One region of the Escherichia marmotae genome, then DNA from elsewhere that is predicted to be linked to it. Evidence: predicted binding sites of a transcription regulator. Region 1 holds the regulator's gene; each other region holds the start of a gene.
The links. Region 1 encodes CRP, which controls carbon source genes, mostly activating them, when cyclic AMP is high. Its sites were predicted from a motif close to ATGTGANNNNNNTCACAT; they were not measured.
Positions count from the first base shown of each region.

Region 2: azuC (stress response protein AzuC) is a predicted target of CRP. The motif match lies at 3,961-3,978, and genes of this name have one in related genera.
Region 3: rhaB (rhamnulokinase) is a predicted target of CRP. The motif match lies at 3,408-3,425, and genes of this name have one in related genera.

Region 1 covers NZ_CP025979.1:2,808,347-2,814,679, forward strand. Annotated here, with positions in the region: gene C1192_RS14625 (hydrolase) at 1-16, shown strand, start outside; gene C1192_RS14630 (YheU family protein) at 10-228, shown strand; gene C1192_RS14635 (phosphoribulokinase) at 282-1,151, shown strand; gene C1192_RS14640 (OsmC family protein) at 1,206-1,610, opposite strand; gene crp (cAMP-activated global transcriptional regulator CRP) at 1,912-2,544, shown strand; gene C1192_RS14655 (YccS/YhfK family putative transporter) at 2,595-4,685, shown strand; gene argD (bifunctional acetylornithine/succinyldiaminopimelate transaminase) at 4,795-6,015, opposite strand; gene pabA (aminodeoxychorismate synthase component 2) at 6,101-6,333, opposite strand, start outside.
Region 2 covers NZ_CP025979.1:471,443-477,775, reverse strand. Annotated here, with positions in the region: gene araG (arabinose ABC transporter ATP-binding protein AraG) at 1-999, opposite strand, end outside; gene araF (arabinose ABC transporter substrate-binding protein AraF) at 1,069-2,058, opposite strand; gene C1192_RS02395 (non-heme ferritin-like protein) at 2,841-3,344, shown strand; gene yecJ (DUF2766 family protein YecJ) at 3,429-3,680, opposite strand; gene azuC (stress response protein AzuC) at 3,793-3,879, opposite strand; gene yecR (YecR family lipoprotein) at 4,143-4,466, shown strand; gene ftnA (non-heme ferritin) at 4,645-5,142, shown strand; gene C1192_RS02365 (YecH family metal-binding protein) at 5,180-5,419, opposite strand; gene tyrP (tyrosine transporter TyrP) at 5,610-6,333, shown strand, end outside.
Region 3 covers NZ_CP025979.1:3,433,378-3,439,710, reverse strand. Annotated here, with positions in the region: gene sodA (superoxide dismutase [Mn]) at 1-207, opposite strand, end outside; gene rhaT (L-rhamnose/proton symporter RhaT) at 492-1,526, shown strand; gene rhaR (HTH-type transcriptional activator RhaR) at 1,523-2,371, opposite strand; gene rhaS (HTH-type transcriptional activator RhaS) at 2,444-3,280, opposite strand; gene rhaB (rhamnulokinase) at 3,568-5,037, shown strand; gene rhaA (L-rhamnose isomerase) at 5,034-6,293, shown strand.

The DNA.
Region 1 (6,333 bases):
GGCGAAATCATGTTGATTCCCTGGCAAGACCTCTCCCCCGAAACGCTGGAAAATTTAATTGAAAGTTTTGTGTTACGCGAAGGCACAGATTATGGTGAACATGAGCGTACACTTGAACAGAAAACCGCCGACGTCAAACGCCAGCTACAATGCGGAGAAGCGGTGCTGGTATGGTCGGAGCTGCACGAAACGGTCAATATCATGCCGCGTAGTCAGTTTCGCGAATAACCTGCAACCGTCGGCGGACAAGATAATAATGATAGCCAGGTCATGGAGTTACTATGTCTGCCAAACATCCGGTCATTGCAGTAACAGGATCCAGCGGCGCGGGGACCACCACCACCAGCCTCGCGTTTCGTAAAATATTCGCGCAGTTAAATCTGCATGCAGCCGAGGTGGAAGGCGACAGTTTTCACCGTTACACCCGCCCGGAAATGGACATGGCGATCCGCAAAGCGCGCGATGCCGGGCGGCATATCAGCTACTTCGGTCCCGAGGCCAACGACTTCGGCCTGCTGGAACAAACCTTCACTGAATACGGGCTGAGCGGCAAAGGCCAGTCGCGCAAATATCTGCACACCTACGATGAAGCCGTGCCGTGGAACCAGGTGCCCGGTACGTTTACCCCGTGGCAGGCGCTGCCAGAACCGACCGATGTGCTGTTTTATGAAGGATTGCACGGCGGCGTGGTTACGCCACAACATAACGTCGCGCAGCATGTAGATTTATTGGTTGGGGTCGTGCCTATCGTTAACCTGGAGTGGATTCAAAAACTCATCCGCGATACTGGCGAGCGCGGACACTCACGAGAAGCAGTGATGGACTCGGTAGTGCGCTCAATGGAAGACTATATCAACTACATCACGCCGCAGTTTTCCCGCACTCATATCAACTTCCAGCGCGTCCCCACTGTTGACACGTCTAACCCTTTCGCTGCAAAAGGCATCCCGTCGTTGGATGAAAGTTTTGTGGTGATTCATTTTCGTAATCTGGAAGGGATCGATTTCCCTTGGCTGCTGGCGATGTTACAAGGCTCATTCATTTCCCACATCAATACGTTAGTGGTGCCGGGAGGTAAAATGGGTCTGGCAATGGAGTTAATTATGCTGCCGCTGGTACAACGACTGATGGAAGGGAAGAAAATCGAGTAAATGTTCTTATATGCCGGATAAAATAATATCCGGCATCATATTTTAATCATTAAATCACGCGGCTATCACTTCATAGGAGTGGGTAATATTCACGGCTTTCTCTAGCATCAGCGCTACCGAACAATACTTCTCGGCAGAGAGATCCACCGCTCGCGAAACCGCCGCGTCCTTCAGGTCGTGACCTGTGACGATAAAATGCAAATTGATGTGCGTAAACAGGCGCGGTGCCTCTTCGCGACGTTCAGAGGTCAATTTTACTTCACAATCGACCACATCCTGACGCCCTTTTTGCAGGATAGAAACCACATCAATGGCGCTGCAACCGCCTGCCGCCATCAACACCATTTCCATCGGACTTGGCGCTTTATCGCCAGAATTACCGTCCATTAAAATCTGGTGACCCGAGGCTGACTCGCCCAAAAAAGTTAACCCTTCGACCCACTTCACACGCGCTTGCATAATCGGAACTCCATTGCGTCAATTTTCCTGACAGAGTACGCGTACTGACCAAATCGCGCAACGGAAGGCGACCTGGGTCATGCTGAAGCGAGACACCAGGAGACACAACGCGAAAGCTATGCTAAAACAGTCAGGATGCTACAGTAATACATTGATGTACTGCATGTATGTAAAAGACGTCACATTACCGTGCAGTTCAGTTGATAGCCCCTTCCCAGGTAGCGGGAAGCACATTTCGGCAATCCAGAGACAGCGGCGTTTTCTGGCTCTGGAGAAAGCTTATAACAGAGGATAACCGCGCATGGTGCTTGGCAAACCGCAAACAGACCCGACTCTCGAATGGTTCTTGTCTCATTGCCACATTCATAAGTACCCATCCAAGAGCACGCTTATTCACCAGGGTGAAAAAGCGGAAACGCTGTATTACATCGTTAAAGGCTCTGTGGCAGTGCTGATTAAAGACGAGGAGGGTAAAGAAATGATCCTCTCCTATCTGAATCAGGGTGATTTTATTGGCGAATTGGGCCTGTTTGAAGAAGGCCAGGAACGTAGCGCATGGGTACGTGCGAAAACCGCCTGTGAAGTAGCTGAGATTTCCTACAAAAAATTCCGTCAATTAATTCAGGTGAACCCGGATATTCTGATGCGTCTCTCCGCACAGATGGCGCGTCGTCTGCAAGTCACTTCAGAGAAAGTGGGCAACCTGGCATTCCTCGACGTTACAGGTCGTATTGCACAGACACTGCTGAATCTGGCGAAACAACCCGATGCCATGACTCACCCGGACGGTATGCAAATCAAAATTACCCGTCAGGAAATCGGTCAGATTGTTGGCTGTTCTCGTGAAACCGTGGGACGTATTCTGAAGATGCTGGAAGATCAGAACCTGATCTCTGCACACGGAAAAACCATCGTCGTTTACGGCACCCGTTGATCCCATCGGAGTGCCGCGTTACCTGGTAGCGCGCCGTTTTGTTTAAGCCGATGTGGCGCAGACTGATTTATCATCCCGACATCAACTACGCACTACGACAAACACTGGTGCTATGTTTGCCCGTGGCCGTTGGTCTATTGCTTGGCGAATTAAGACTCGGGCTGCTCTTTTCTCTCGTCCCCGCCTGTTGCAATATTGCGGGGCTTGATACTCCTCATAAGCGTTTTTTCAAACACTTAATCATTGGTGCGTCGCTGTTTGCCACTTGTAGCTTGCTAACGCAACTGCTGCTGGAAAAAGATATCCCCCTACCCTTTCTGCTGACGGGGTTAACGTTGATACTTGGCGTCACTGCTGAGTTAGGGCCATTGCATGCAAAATTACTTCCCGCATCGCTACTCGCCGCCATTTTTACCCTCAGTCTGGCGGGATATATGCCGGTCTGGGAACCGTTGCTCATCTACGCGTTAGGCACGCTCTGGTATGGACTGTTTAACTGGTTCTGGTTCTGGCTCTGGCGTGAGCAACCGTTACGCGAGTCGCTTAGCCTGCTGTACCGTGAACTGGCGGATTACTGTGAAGCCAAATACAGCCTGCTTACTCAGCACACCGATCCCGAAAATGCTCTGCCACCATTGTTGGTGCGTCAGCAAAAAGCGGTCGATTTAATTACCCAGTGTTATCAGCAAATGCATATGCTTTCCGCGCAAAATAATACGGACTACAAGCGGATGCTGCGTATTTTCCAGGAGGCGCTGGACTTACAGGAACATATCTCGGTCAGTTTGCATCAGCCGGAAGAGGTGCAAAAGCTGGTCGAGCGGAGCCATGCGGAGGAAGTTATCCGCTGGAATGCACAAACTGTCGCCGCCCGCCTGCGCGTGCTGGCTGATGACATTCTTTATCATCGCCTGCCGACACGTTTTACGATGGATAAGCAAATTGGCGCGCTGGAAAAAATCGCCCGCCAGCATCCGGATAACCCCGTGGGACAATTTTGCTACTGGCACTTTAGTCGCATCGCCCGCGTGCTACGAACGCAAAAACCACTTTATGCCCGCGATCTGCTGGCAGATAAACAGCGGCGAATGCCGTTACTCCCGGCGCTGAAAAGCTATCTTTCCCTGAAATCGCCAGCGCTGCGTAATGCCGGACGATTGAGTGTGATGCTAAGTGTTGCCAGCCTGATGGGCACCGCGCTGCATTTGCCGAAATCCTATTGGATATTAATGACGGTATTATTGGTGACGCAAAATGGTTATGGCGCTACTCGCCTGCGGATTGTGAATCGTTCTGTGGGAACCGTGGTCGGGTTAATCATTGCGGGTGTTGCGCTGCACTTTAAAATTCCCGAAGGTTACACCCTGACGTTGATGCTGATTACCACGCTCGCCAGCTATCTGATATTGCGTAAGAACTACGGCTGGGCGACGGTCGGTTTTACCATTACCGCTGTGTATACCCTGCAACTGCTGTGGCTGAATGGTGAGCAATACATCATCCCACGCCTCATTGATACCATCATCGGCTGTCTGATTGCCTTCGGTGGCACGGTATGGCTGTGGCCGCAGTGGCAGAGTGGTTTACTGCGCAAGAACGCCCATGACGCCTTAGAAACTTACCAGGAGGCTATTCGTCTGATCCTCAGTAAAGATCCGCAACCCACGCCACTTGCCTGGCAGCGAATGCGGGTGAATCAGGCGCATAACACCCTGTATAACTCGCTGAATCAGGCGATGCAGGAACCGGCGTTTAACAGCCATTATCTGGCAGACATGAAACTGTGGGTAACACATAGTCAGTTTATTGTTGAACATATCAATGCCATGACCACACTGGCGCGGGAACACCGGTCATTGCCGCCGGAACTGGCGCAGGAGTACTTGCAGTCTTGTGAAATCGCCATTCAGCGTTGTCAGCAACGACTGGAATATGATGAACCGGGTAGTTCTGGTGACGCCAATATCATCGACTCGCCAGAGATGCTGCCACACGAAGGTGCGTCCGGCACGCTGGAGCAGCATTTACAACGCGTTATTGGCCATCTGAATACGATGCACACCATTTCAGCAATGGCCTGGCGGCAGCGACCACACCACGGGATTTGGTTGAGTCGCAAGTTGCGGGATTCGAAGGCGTAATTTATTCATCGCCAGAACAAAATCGAGGGTCAGATAAGGCACATACGCCGTATCCGACGCCCTTTGCCTGGTGCGACGCTTACCGCGTCTTATCAGGCTTACTCCCGTTTTACGCCGCAATCACCTTCGCCACTGCGCGGGCAAAACGCTGCATCCCTTCGTCGATATCCGCATCTTCCACCACCAGCGACGGCGCAAAACGCACCACATCTGGTCCGGCGTTCAGCACCATTACACCTGCATCCGCACCCGCATAAAGGAAATCACGCGCCTTACCTTTGTATTGTGGTTTCAACTCCGCACCAATCAACAGCCCCATGCCGCGAATATCGCTAAACACATCGTACTGCTGATCAATCTTCTGCAAATGCTCAACAAAACGCTGACGTTTCGCCTGAATGCCTTCCAGCACGACCGGCGTATTGATGATATCAAACGCCGCCCCAGCGACCGCACAGGCTAGTGGATTACCACCGTAGGTGGAACCGTGCGAGCCAGGATGAAACGCAGACGCAATCTCCGCCGTGGTCAGCATGGTGCTAATCGGGAAACCACCGCCTAACGCTTTGGCGGAGGTCAGGATATCCGGCGTCACGCCGTAGTGCATATAGGCAAATAAATCGCCTGTCCGCCCCATCCCGCACTGCACTTCATCAAATACCAGCAATGCCTGATGTTGATCGCACAGTTCACGCAAGCCCTGCAGAAACTCCGGCGTCGCAGCCGTCACGCCGCCCTCGCCCTGAATCGGCTCAACAACCACTGCGCAGGTATGATCATCCATCACTGCTTTCACCGCGTGGAGATCGTTAAAGGGAACATGAATAATGTCTGCCGGTTTTGGCCCAAAGCCGTCAGAATATTTCGGCTGGCCGCCCACCGAGACGGTAAACAATGATCGGCCATGAAAGGCGTTATGGAAGGCAATAATTTTGGTTTTGAACGGGCTATGGCGCACACAAGCGTAATGACGTGCCAGTTTAAAGGCAGTTTCGTTGGCTTCCGTCCCGGAGTTCATAAACACCACTCGTTCGGCAAAGGTCGCCTCAATCAGTTTACGCCCAAGACGTAATGCTGGTTCATTGGTGAAAACGTTGCTGATATGCCACAAGGTTTCGCCCTGGGTTTTTAACGCTTCCACCAGCGCCGGATGGCAATGACCTAACGCCGTAACCGCAATCCCCCCCGCGAAATCGACATACTCCTTACCCTGTTGATCCCAGATTCGGCTACCCTGGCCTTTTACCGGAATAAACTCTGCCGGTGCATAAATCGGCAGAATCACTTCATCGAAAGTCGCGCGTGTAATTGCTGTTTGTTCAGTTGCCATCTCATGATCACCCTGTTACGCATAAATCATTATGAAATTATAATCACAAAATATGCATAAAAAATCATTAAATGGCAACCAGAAATCAGCGATGCAGGAAATTAGCCAGCAACTGATGCCCCTGTTCGCTAAGAATACTTTCCGGATGAAATTGCACCCCTTCGAGATCCCACTGGCGATGGCGAATCCCCATAATCTCGTGGGTCTCGCTCCAGGCGGTCACTTCAAAACACTCCGGCAGCGAGTCGGGGTCCACCACCAGTGAATGGTAGCGCGTCACGGTTAATGTATTTGCCAGCCCCTGAAATACGCCTTCGC
Region 2 (6,333 bases), 2.3 Mb from region 1:
CATACCAGCAGCAATAGCGTGGCCCGGTTTACGGATATCGATCGGCCTTTGGTCGATATAAACCTGACCGGCAGTGATTTGCGTACCGCCAAACATACCTTTCATTAATTCGCTACGCCCTGCCCCTACCAGTCCAAACAGACCGACGATTTCGCCACTGCGAACAGTCAGGCTTATTGGCGTGCGTACACCTAGTGCTTTCACTGCATCCAGACGCAGCCGCTCCTCACCATAGCTGCGCGGTTGCCAGCCGTAGATATCACCGAGATCGCGACCAACCATCGCCTGTACCAGTGACTCATGATTTACTTGCTGCATATCAGTGAAGGTTTTGACATAACGCCCATCTTTGAAGACGGTAATGGCGTCACTTAGGGCAAATATTTCTTCCATACGGTGAGAAACGTATAAGATCACTCGCCCCTCTTTTCGCAGTTCACGAATGACGCGGAAAAGGTTGTCAATTTCTCGTGCCGACAGAGAACTGGTTGGCTCATCAAAGGCGATAATTTTGGCGTTACGCGCCAGCGCTTTGGCTATTTCAACCATCTGCCACTGGCCGATGGAGAGATATTTCAGTGGCGTACCGGGGTCAATATCCATCCCCAGATGTTTAAGTTGTAAACCCGCTTCATAGTTCAGCAGCGAACGATTCACTATGCCGCCTTTATGAGGAAGCTGGCCGAGATAAATATTTTCCGCGACGGTCATTTCCGGCACGAGATGCAGTTCCTGGTAAATAATCGCAACCCCCGCGTTAAGCGCAGCGGTAGTGTCGGAAAAGGATATTTCCTGTCCGCTAATTGCGACAGAACCCGTGGTTGGCGCATAGTTGCCGCTAAGGATTTTTAAGAGTGTTGATTTACCGGCACCATTTTCACCCATCAACGCATGAACCTGACCGGCATAGCAGTCAAAACTGATGTCCGTAAGCGCCTTAACGCCGGGAAAGGTTTTACCAATGCCGCGAAATGAGAGATACGGGGTAGACTGTTGCATAACGTCTCCGTGAATCACTGGTCATTCACACCCCCTCTGCATCACGCAGAGGGGAATTTTTTCGGCAGATTACTTACCGCCTAACCCTTTTTTCTCCAGTTCTTCTTTAAAGTTGTCGCGCGTAATCAGAACGACATCGGTAACTTCAGTGAATTTCGGTGGTTCTGCGTCTTTCGCTACCCAGTTGTAGAGCATTTCGCTGGACTTATAACCATGTACGTCCGGGCTTGGCAGCAGTGAACCGTAGAAACCGGTAGCCTGGGCTTTGGACAACTCGCTTACTGCATCCACGCCGTTGATACCGATACCGATGATATCTGCCGCTTTAAAGCCCTGACCTTCCGTCGCGCGCACGCCGCCAAGCACAGTGCTATCGTTCATCCCGACGATCAGCCAGTGTTTAACTTCAGGATGCTGAACCAGCATGGAGTTGGCGGCGTCAAATGCCCCCGGGATATCGTTAGATTTGGTAGGAACCTGATAAATTTGTTTTTCCGGGAATCCGGCAGCTTTCAGCGCGTCCATAGAGCCTGTAGTACGACGACGAGCGGTATCCAGTTCGTTAGCTGTAATCGCCATTACGGCACTTTCTTTTACATCCCAACCTCGTTTCTGCATCTCTTTATACAGTTCCTGGCCCTGACGCTCGCCAATTTTGGTCGCCGCCATCATCACCAACGGCACGGTATCCATCGGCTTACCTTTGGCATTTACAAACTGATCATCCACGGCAATAACTTTCATACCATAGCCACGTGCTTTCGCCACAATAGCGGAACCCAATTTCGGGTCTGGCGTACAAATGACAAATCCTTTCGCGCCACTGGCCGCCAGGCTGTCGATAGCGTTCAGCGTTTTTTCACCATCCGGTACGGCAATCTTAATAACTTCAAAGCCTAAATCTTTCCCGGCTTTATCGGCAAATTTCCATTCGGTCTGGAACCACGGCTCTTCGGGTTGCTTTACCAAGAAACCGAGTTTCAGGTTTTCTGCCATAGCGGATTGTGACATAACAGCAGCCAGACCGATGGCCGCAAGAGCTTTAGTAAATTTGTGCATGGTTATCTCCAGCTTTAGCATCATTTTTTGTAGGGTAAAAACTAAGAACTTTGGTTAATTTAATCGGAAAACAAAGCATTACCTTTAACGAAAAGATAATTGGCCGTGTTGGCATAGTTTTAGCGAGAAATTAATTCTCCATAGGAGAGCAATATCACATCGCAGAATTACAGTCAGAACGTGCATGAATTTAGCGAGAAATGACATACTGGAAACAACAATTGTCTGACAAATAAAAAGTGCATTAGCAGATTAGTCCATGACATTAGCCTGGAAGTCCTTGTGGTATGCGTTGAGTGGTCTGGAGTGTCTTTTTTTTAATCTAATTATTACCGGACAGAAGTCTGTCCATTTTAAGCTGAATGGTAAAATGGGTAAGCGCTTGTACAAAATTCATTTCGGCGTTAATTATCACCACCATCATTAATTAAGAGTAAATCGATAATGAGAGCCACCTCTCATAGTCAGGAAAAGTTTTAAAATATCACATCGTCATCATGTCATTAATATTTTAATTTAATATCAATGAGATACACAAATGCACAGCATTGACAATTATTGCAAACCCATTGCTCTTATCAATGAAATGTAAAAAATTATAAACTTGGTGATTTAAGGATTTTCTTATATTCGTTCAGACGTTATGCTTATTTTAGATCATCGTCAGAATTGACTCCACGATCACATTTCGGACATGCAGAAAGGAATTATTCTGCAAACAGTAATTACGGTGTTTTGATTCATCTTGCACCTCACGTCTTCTGGATATAAGGATATTAGGTATGGCAACCACTGGAATGCTTCTCAAACTCAACACCCAAATGAACCGCGAGTTTTACGCATCCAATCTCTACCTTCACCTGAGCAACTGGTGTTCTGAACAAAGTCTGAATGGCACCGCTACTTTCCTTCGCGCCCAGGCACAGAGTAACGTGACCCAAATGATGCGCATGTTTAATTTTATGAAAAGTATCGGCGCGACGCCCATCGTTAAAGCTATTGATGTGCCAGGTGAAAAGCTTAACTCTCTGGAAGAACTCTTCCAAAAAACGATGGAAGAATACGAGCAGCGTTCAAGCAAGCTGGCACAATTAGCCGATGAAGCTAAAGAATTGAATGATGATTCAACCGTCGATTTCCTGCGCGATCTGGAAAAAGAACAGCAGCACGATGGCCTGTTACTGCAAACCATTCTTGATGAAGTACGCAGCGCGAAACGTGCCGGTATGTGCCCTGTCCAGACCGACCAGCATGTTCTTAATGTTGTGTCGCATCAGATACACTAATAAAAATCGACGCCTTAAATCACGCGCCGGATATAAAAATTGTTGAGAAAACCGCTGCTTCATACTCTTGAAGCAGCGGTTTTTTTAATGGGATTCACTTTGTGGGGTAAACTTGAGTTCAATCAATGCGATAGCTTTCTGGATAGCACGCATCGTAACCGGATCGGCTGCGGCGGGATGGTTAGTAAAATCAATATTCTTCAACTGGCCAGACATTTTTTCACGAACCTCAACAGGTGCAATCACATCGAGCACGTCGAGAATTTGTTTGATCACCAACTGGCAAGCGACAACATCAGAAACCAGTTCCTGATCGGCATTCAGCGGCTGGGACATTGTAAACTCCTGATAGCATTTGAAAGCCGATATAGTAGCGGCTTCACTTCTTCAGCGATAGTCACATCCACCGTCCTCAGGATACAAAAAACCTGCCGGAGCAGGTTTCTTGTTATCTGAACATATTGCCTGGCGGTACATCTTTGAACGTCTTGCAATAGTTATTAAACATACTTTTCAGGATTTTGCGCAGTTTCATCGCGGCACTCCGACCATTTGTTATGCAGGTGTTATCGTCTTTGCACTTATAATATGACAATCATCACAAAAATCAATCTTTATGTGACCTGAATCACATAAACACCCCTTTAATGTTATAAAAATGATAACCATAAAGTCACCGCTAACTGTCTGACCTCTGGAAAAAGCAAGGAATAGCACCGATCCGTCGTCTTTTCTGTCCATAGCCTGGTCGTATCCGCAAGTACAATACCTGTTTCTTCTTCCTCTTCAGGCAGTGACATGAAACATCTGATAATTGTTCTTTCACTTTTAACATTAGCGGGCTGCACCGTAACTCGTCAGGCTCAATTGAGCGAAGTCAACGCCACGAGCGGTATTGTGCGCCTCGTTTACGATCAGGCATTTTTACAAAACGCCCGTACTGACAGCTATCTCAATCAGGAAATAGCGCAACGTGCATGTCAGCAGGCAGGGTTTACCCGCGCCATTGCGTTTGGGCAACCTGTAAGTAACTGTAGTGTGTTTGCGGGGTCGTTATGTCTGAATACGGAATTTACACTGTCGTATCAGTGCCAAATTTTAATACCCTCGACTTATCAATAAAGACCTTAATCAGCGAGGGAGGCTTCGCTGGTTAATTGATGCCATAAATAGCAGTAATGCGTTTTATTCCCATTCGTATTTTTAATAATTGAATTTAATATTTTACCTTTTGCAAATAATAAAATAACAAATTATAGTGGCGCCACAGAAACAAAAATAACCTTTGTGGAGCACTATCATGCTGAAACCAGAAATGATTGAAAAACTCAATGAGCAGATGAACCTGGAACTGTACTCTTCGCTGCTTTATCAACAAATGAGCGCCTGGTGCAGCTACCATACCTTTGAAGGCGCGGCCGCGTTTCTGCGCCGTCACGCCCAGGAAGAGATGACGCATATGCAGCGTCTGTTTGACTATCTGACCGATACCGGAAACTTACCGCGTATTAATACTGTTGAATCCCCGTTTGCTGAATATTCTTCACTTGATGAATTATTCCAGGAAACTTATAAGCATGAACAATTAATCACGCAGAAAATTAACGAACTGGCTCATGCTGCCATGACCAATCAGGATTACCCGACATTTAATTTCCTGCAATGGTATGTTTCTGAGCAACATGAAGAAGAGAAATTGTTCAAATCGATTATTGATAAATTAAGCCTGGCAGGTAAAAGCGGCGAAGGTCTTTATTTCATCGATAAAGAACTCTCTACCCTCGACACGCAAAACTAATCTTCTCCGGCGGCAGATTTTCTGCCGCCGTTGCATATCAGTGACGGCAAATTTTACTTGTATCGGTTGAGAACCCTTCTTCGCTGGGAATAAATTTACCTTTCGCCGCCAGAAACGCCACCAACTCGCCCGCAGTCATCCCTTCTGCTGAGCAGGTATGAAAACGCGCCTGTTCACCAAAACGCGCTTTAATCGCCGCCTCCAGACTGGCGTGCGTATATTGCTCACCTGATTCAATCATCATATTTAACACTTCATGACCGTGAATAGATTCCATCGTTCCTCCTCAAAAAAGGCATAGCGTAGCGATAGCCGCTCATCAAGGCTTTGCGCCAGCGCAGTTCTGAAAGCATTTTATCGTACAGTTTTATTTACATCTAATGTAACGTCGATTTGACGAAAAATGTAGAATGCCTTAACCTGCGCCGCAGATATCACTTATAAAGATCGTCAGGACAGAAGAAAGCGTGAAAAACAGAACTCTGGGAAGTGTTTTTATCGTGGCAGGAACCACAATTGGCGCGGGTATGCTGGCAATGCCGCTGGCAGCGGCAGGTGTCGGTTTTAGCGTCACGTTAATCTTATTGATTGGGCTTTGGGCATTGATGTGCTACACAGCGCTGTTACTGCTGGAGGTGTACCAGCATGTCCCGGCAGACACCGGTCTGGGCACGCTGGCAAAGCGCTATCTGGGGCGTTATGGGCAGTGGCTGACTGGCTTCAGTATGATGTTTTTAATGTATGCCCTGACGGCGGCGTACATCAGCGGTGCAGGTGAATTACTTGCCTCCAGCATCAGCGACTGGACAGGCATTCCAGTGTCGGCAACCGCTGGCGTGTTGTTGTTCACTTTTGTTGCCGGTGGTGTGGTTTGTGTCGGGACGTCGCTGGTCGATTTGTTTAACCGCTTTCTGTTTAGCGCCAAAATTATTTTTCTGGTGGTGATGCTGGTACTGCTGTTGCCGCATATTCATAAAATGAATCTTTTAACCCTGCCGCTGCAACAAGGACTTGCGTTGTCTGCGATCCCGGTAATTTTTACCTCGTTTGGCTTCCACGGTAGTGTGCCGAGCATCGTTAGTTATATGGATGGCAACATTCGCAAGCTGCGCTGGGTGTTTATTACTGGTAGTGCGATCCCTCTGGTGGCGTATATCTTCTGGCAACTGGCGACGCTGGGCAGCATTGATT
Region 3 (6,333 bases), 630 kb from region 1:
TTTCTTGTCTGCTGGCAGTTGATCCAGCTTAGTGATCAGCTCTTCAACCGGCAGGTTGGCAAATTCTGGCAGGCTTTCCAGCGCCGCGTTAGCGTTGTTGACGTAGGCCTGATGGTGTTTGGTGTGGTGGATTTCCATGGTCTGCTTATCGAAGTGCGGTTCCAGGGCATCGTAAGCATACGGCAGGGATGGCAGGGTGTAGCTCATATTCATCTCCAGTATTGTCGGGCGGCCGATTGTTAATGCCGCGTAAGCAGTTGGTTCATTATAGTTAATTAAATGATATTGAAAATGATTATCAATGCCGTACTTTTCGTAAGGATATGGTTTTGCAGGAAAATGCCAGAGATGTGAGCCAAATCACCCACTTAATGCCGTGATTGCCAGTAAATCGGCAACGGCGGCAACAGGCGAAAGGTTAATCGACAGCACGATTTTTACACTCATCTCGTCGGAGATGTGACGCGACGAAAAATGATGAGGATAAGAAAATGAGTAACGCGATTACGATGGGGATTTTTTGGCATTTGATCGGCGCGGCCAGTGCAGCCTGTTTTTACGCTCCGTTCAAAAAAGTAAAAAAATGGTCATGGGAAACCATGTGGTCAGTCGGTGGAATTGTCTCGTGGATTATTCTGCCGTGGGCTATCAGCGCCATGCTACTACCTGATTTCTGGGCATATTATAGCTCGTTCAGCCTCTCTACCTTGCTGCCGGTATTTTTGTTTGGCGCAATGTGGGGGATTGGTAATATCAACTACGGCCTGACCATGCGTTATCTCGGCATGTCGATGGGGATAGGTATCGCCATTGGCATTACGTTGATCGTCGGTACACTGATGACGCCAATTATCAACGGCAATTTCGATGTGTTAATTAATACCGACGGTGGGCGAATGACGTTGCTCGGCGTGCTGGTAGCGCTGATTGGCGTGGGAATTGTGACCCGCGCCGGGCAATTGAAAGAGCGCAAAATGGGCATTAAAGCCGAAGAGTTCAACCTGAAAAAAGGGCTGGTACTGGCGGTGATGTGCGGCATTTTCTCTGCAGGGATGTCCTTTGCGATGAACGCCGCAAAACCAATGCATGAAGCGGCTGCCGCGTTGGGTGTTGATCCATTGTATGTCGCTCTGCCAAGCTATGTTGTCATCATGGGCGGCGGCGCGATTATTAACCTCGGTTTCTGTTTTATTCGTCTGGCAAAAGTGAAAGATTTGTCGCTAAAAGCCGACTTCTCGCTGGCAAAACCGCTGATCATTCACAACATATTGCTCTCGGCGCTGGGCGGTTTGATGTGGTATCTGCAATTCTTTTTCTATGCCTGGGGTCACGCCCGCATTCCGGCGCAATATGACTACATCAGTTGGATGCTGCATATGAGTTTCTACGTTCTGTGCGGCGGTATCGTCGGTCTGGTTCTGAAAGAGTGGAACAATGCGGGTCGCCGTCCGGTAACGGTGTTGAGCCTCGGCTGTGTGGTGATTATTGTCGCCGCCAACATCGTTGGTATGGGCATGGCGAATTAATCTTTCTGGGAACAGAGATGACGCCACTGGCTGGGCGTCATCCCGGTTTCCCGGGTAAACACCACCGAAAAGTAGTTGCTGTCTTCAAAGCCACATTCTGTCGAGATATCACTGATTAACAGGCGGCTATGCTGGAGAAGATATTGCGCATGGCACACTCTGACCTGCCGCAGATATTGATTGATGGTCATGCCGGTCTGCTGGCGAAATTGCTGACGCAGGACGCGTTCACTGCACGATGCCTCATCACAAAATTTATCCAGCGCAAAGGGACTTTTCAGGCTGGCCACCAGCCGGGTAATCAGCTTATCCAGCAACGTTTCGCTGGATGTTGGCGGCAACGAATCACTGGTGTAACGATGACGCTTCAAAAGCATCACCAACTGCCCAAACAGTAACTCCGCCATCTCGTTGGCGAACGGTGCATGCTGACTGCTTTCGTGCTCAAGCTGACCGATAACCTGCCGCGCCTGTGCCATGCCTACGCTACCTAAACGCCAGTGTGATTGTCCTGCGCTGGCGTTAAATCCCGGAATAGCCCCCTGCCAGTCAAGACTAAGCGTCAGTCGCTCCGGGCAATAAATAATGTTCTGCAACACCAGATCGTTAACAGAAGCGTAGGAGTGTTTATCATCAGCGTGAATATAAAAGAGATCGCCACGGGTAATGCGATAAGGGCGATCGTTGAGCACATGCAGACCATTACCGCGCCAGACGATCACCAGTTCACAAAAATCATGTGTATGTTCGGCAAAGACATCCTGCGGATAACGATCAGCAACAGCGACCGCCTGCTGTTCGCTGGCAAAAAAATCTTTTTTGCGAAGGATTAACTGATGAACCACCGTGCCACCTCAGCCAGAAAACGCATTTGATTATTCATAATCTGGCGTGGAAATACGTTGAGAAGATTCGCGTTATTGCAGAAAACCATCCCGCCCCTGGCGAATATCACGCGGTGACCAGTTAAACTCACGGCGAAACAGCGTCGAAAAGTGGTTACTGTCGCTGAACCCGCAGCGATATGCGATTTCGGTCACGCTGGCCTCGCTATGACGTAACAGATGACGCGCCTTCACCAACCGTAAACGGTTAAGGTAACGCTGGGGAGTCAAACCGGTTTGCTGTTTTAGCTGACGATGCAAAGTGCGTAGTGACAGAGAAAACTTATCCGCCACCGTTTCCCAATTCACCTCGTCGGCAAAATGCTCCTCCAGCCAGGCCAGGAGCAAGTTCAGACGTGATTCACGACTTTCCATACTCTCCTGCAAACTGTTTTTACGCAGCAAGAGCAGTAATTGCATAAACAAAATCTCGCGACTGGCTTTCGAGGGTAAATCACTCGCCCTTTCATGCTGTTCCAGTTGCGAAACCAGTTGCCGCACCTGCTGCAATACGCTTTGGCTCACGCGCCAGTGAGACGGATATTGCCCGTCCAGCTCTTGCGGAAGAAGCTGATGCAGCCCGGCGAGAAACTGAAATCGATCCGGTGAGCGATACAGCACATTGGTCAAACACAGATTGTCCGTATGTTCGTATAAATGCCGATCATGATCGCGCACGAAGCAGATTGTGCCACCGGAGATGGTATAAGGCTGCCCATTGAAAACGTGGATACCCGTGCCATGTTCAACAATCACAATCTCATGAAAATCATGGTGATGCTCAGGGAAATCAGCTTGCGGAAGCCGGGGTTCTATCGCCACGGACGCGTGACCAGACGGAAAAAAATCCACACTTTGTAATACGGTCATACTGGCCTCCTGATGTCATCAACATGGCGGAATAGTAATCAAGCGGTTTGGTTCTTACCTTAAATTTTTGACGGCAAAACTCGTAAAAAATGTCGATTTTTCAAGATACAGCGTGAATTTTCAGGAAATGCGGCAAACATCACACCACCACAATTCAGAAAATTGTGAACGCTATCACGTTCATCTTTCCCTGGTTGCCAGTGGTGTATTTTCCTGTCAGTAACAAGAAGGTAGCGAACTCGGGCGCTTTTTAGACTGGTCGTAATGAAATTCAGCAGGATCACATTATGACCTTTCGCAATTGTGTCGCCGTCGATCTCGGCGCATCCAGTGGGCGCGTGATGCTGGCGCGTTACTCCCGTGAATGTCGCAGCCTGACGCTGCGTGAAATCCATCGATTTAACAATGGACTGCATAACCGGAACGGCTATGTCACCTGGGATGTGGATAGCCTGGAGAGCGCCATTCGCCTTGGGCTAAACAAGGTTTGTGAGGAAGGGATTCGTATCGATAGCATCGGTATTGATACATGGGGCGTGGACTATGTACTACTCGACCAACACGGTCAGCGCGTGGGTCTACCTGTTGCTTATCGAGATAGCCGCACCAGTGGTCTGATGGCGCTGGCACAACAGCAATATGGAAAGCGCGATATTTATCAGCGTAGCGGCATTCAGTTTTTGCCCTTCAATACGATCTATCAGCTACGTGCGCTGACAGAGCAACAACCTGAACTTATTCCACACATTGCTCACGCTCTGCTAATGCCGGATTACTTTAGTTATCGCCTGACCGGCAAGATGAACTGGGAGTACACAAACGCCACCACCACGCAACTGGTCAATATCAATAGCGATGACTGGGATGACTCCCTGCTGGCGTGGAGCGGTGCCAACAAAGCCTGGTTTGGCCGCCCGACGCATCCGGGCAATGTCATTGGTCACTGGATTTGTCCGCAGGGTAATGAAATTCCTGTGGTCGCCGTTGCCAGCCATGACACCGCCAGCGCGGTTATCGCTTCGCCGTTAAACGGATCACGCGCCGCTTACCTCTCCTCCGGAACCTGGTCATTGATGGGCTTCGAAAGCCAGACGCCATTCACCAATGATGCGGCGCTGGCAGCCAACATCACCAATGAAGGCGGTGCGGAAGGCCGCTATCGAGTGCTGAAAAATATTATGGGCTTATGGCTGCTTCAGCGGATGCTTCAGGAGCGGCAAATCAACGATCTCCCGGCACTTATCGCTACGACACAGGCGCTTCCGGCCTGCCGCTTCATCATCAATCCCAATGACGATCGCTTTATTAATCCTGACGCGATGTGCAGCGAAATTCAGGCTGCGTGTCGGGAAACGGCGCAACCGATCCCAGAAAGTGATGCTGAACTGGCGCGCTGTATTTTCGACAGTCTGGCAGTGCTGTATGCCGATGTGCTGCATGAACTGGCACAGCTACGCGGTGAAGATTTCTCGCAACTGCATATTGTCGGCGGCGGCAGCCAGAACGCACTACTCAACCAGTTGTGCGCCGATGCCTGCGGTACTCGGGTGATCGCCGGGCCTGTAGAAGCTTCAACGCTCGGCAATATCGGCATCCAGTTAATGGCGCTGGATGAACTCAACAATGTGGATGATTTCCGTCAGGTGGTAAGCGCCACTGCGAATCTGACCACCTTTACCCCTAATCCTGACAGTGAAATTGCCCACTATGTGGCGCAGTTTCGCTCTACACGACAGACTAAGGAGCTTTGCGCATGACCACTCAACTGGAACAGGCCTGGGAACTGGCGAAACAGCGTTTCGCGGCGGTAGGGATTGATGTCGAGGAGGCACTGCGCCAACTTGATCGCTTACCCGTTTCAATGCACTGCTGGCAGGGCGATGATGTTTCTGGTTTTGAAAACCCGGAAGGTTCGCTGACTGGAGGGATTCAGGCCACCGGCAACTACCCGGGAAAAGCGCGCAATGCCGAAGAGCTGCGTGCCGATTTGGAACAGGCTATGCGGCTGATTCCGGGGCCGAAACGGCTTAATTTACATGCGATCTATCTGGAGTCAGACACGCCAGTCTCGCGCGACCAAATCAAACCTGAACACTTCAAAAACTGGGTTGAATGGGCGAAAGCTAATCAAATCGGTCTGGATTTTAACCCTTCCTGTTTCTCGCATCCGCTAAGCGCCGATGGCTTTACGCTCTCACATGCCGACGACCGCATTCGCCAGTTCTGGATTGATCATTGTAAGGCCAGCCGCCGCGTTTCGGCCTATTTTGGCGAACAACTCGGCACGCCATCAGTGATGAACATCTGGATCCCGGATGGCATGAAAGATATCACCATTGACCGCCTTGCCCCGCGCCAGCGTTTGCTGGCAGCACTGGATGAAGTGATCAGCGAAAAGCTGGATCCGGCGCACCATATCGACGCCGTAGAGAGTAAATTGTTTGGCATTGGCGCGGAGAGCTATACGGTTGGCTCTAATGAGTTTTATATGGGTTATGCCACCAGCCGCCAGACTGCGCTGTGCCTGGATGCCGGACACTTCCACCCGACTGAAGTCATTTCCGACAAGATTTCCGCCGCCATGTTGTATGTGCCGCAGTTGCTGCTGCACGTCAGCCGCCCGGTACGCTGGGACAGCGATCACGTCGTGCTGCTGGATGATGAAACCCAGGCGATCGCCAGCGAGATCGTTCGTCATGACCTGTTTGACCGGGTACATATCGGCCTCGACTTCTTTGATGCCTCCATCAACCGCATTGCCGCGTGGGTCATTGGTACACGCAATATGAAAAAAGCTCTGCTGCGTGCGTTGTTAGAACCGACAGCCGAACTGCGCAAGCTGGAAGCGGCAGGCGATTACACCGCGCGACTGGCGTTGCTGGAAGAACAGAAATCGTTGCCGTGGCAGGCGGTGTGGGAAATGTATTGCCAGCGTCATGATACGCCAGTGGGTAGCGAGTGGCTGGAAAGCGTGCGGGCTTATGAAAACACGATTTTGCGTCAACGCGGGTAAATACCGCTGAATGCGGCACAAGTGACTTATCCGATCTACA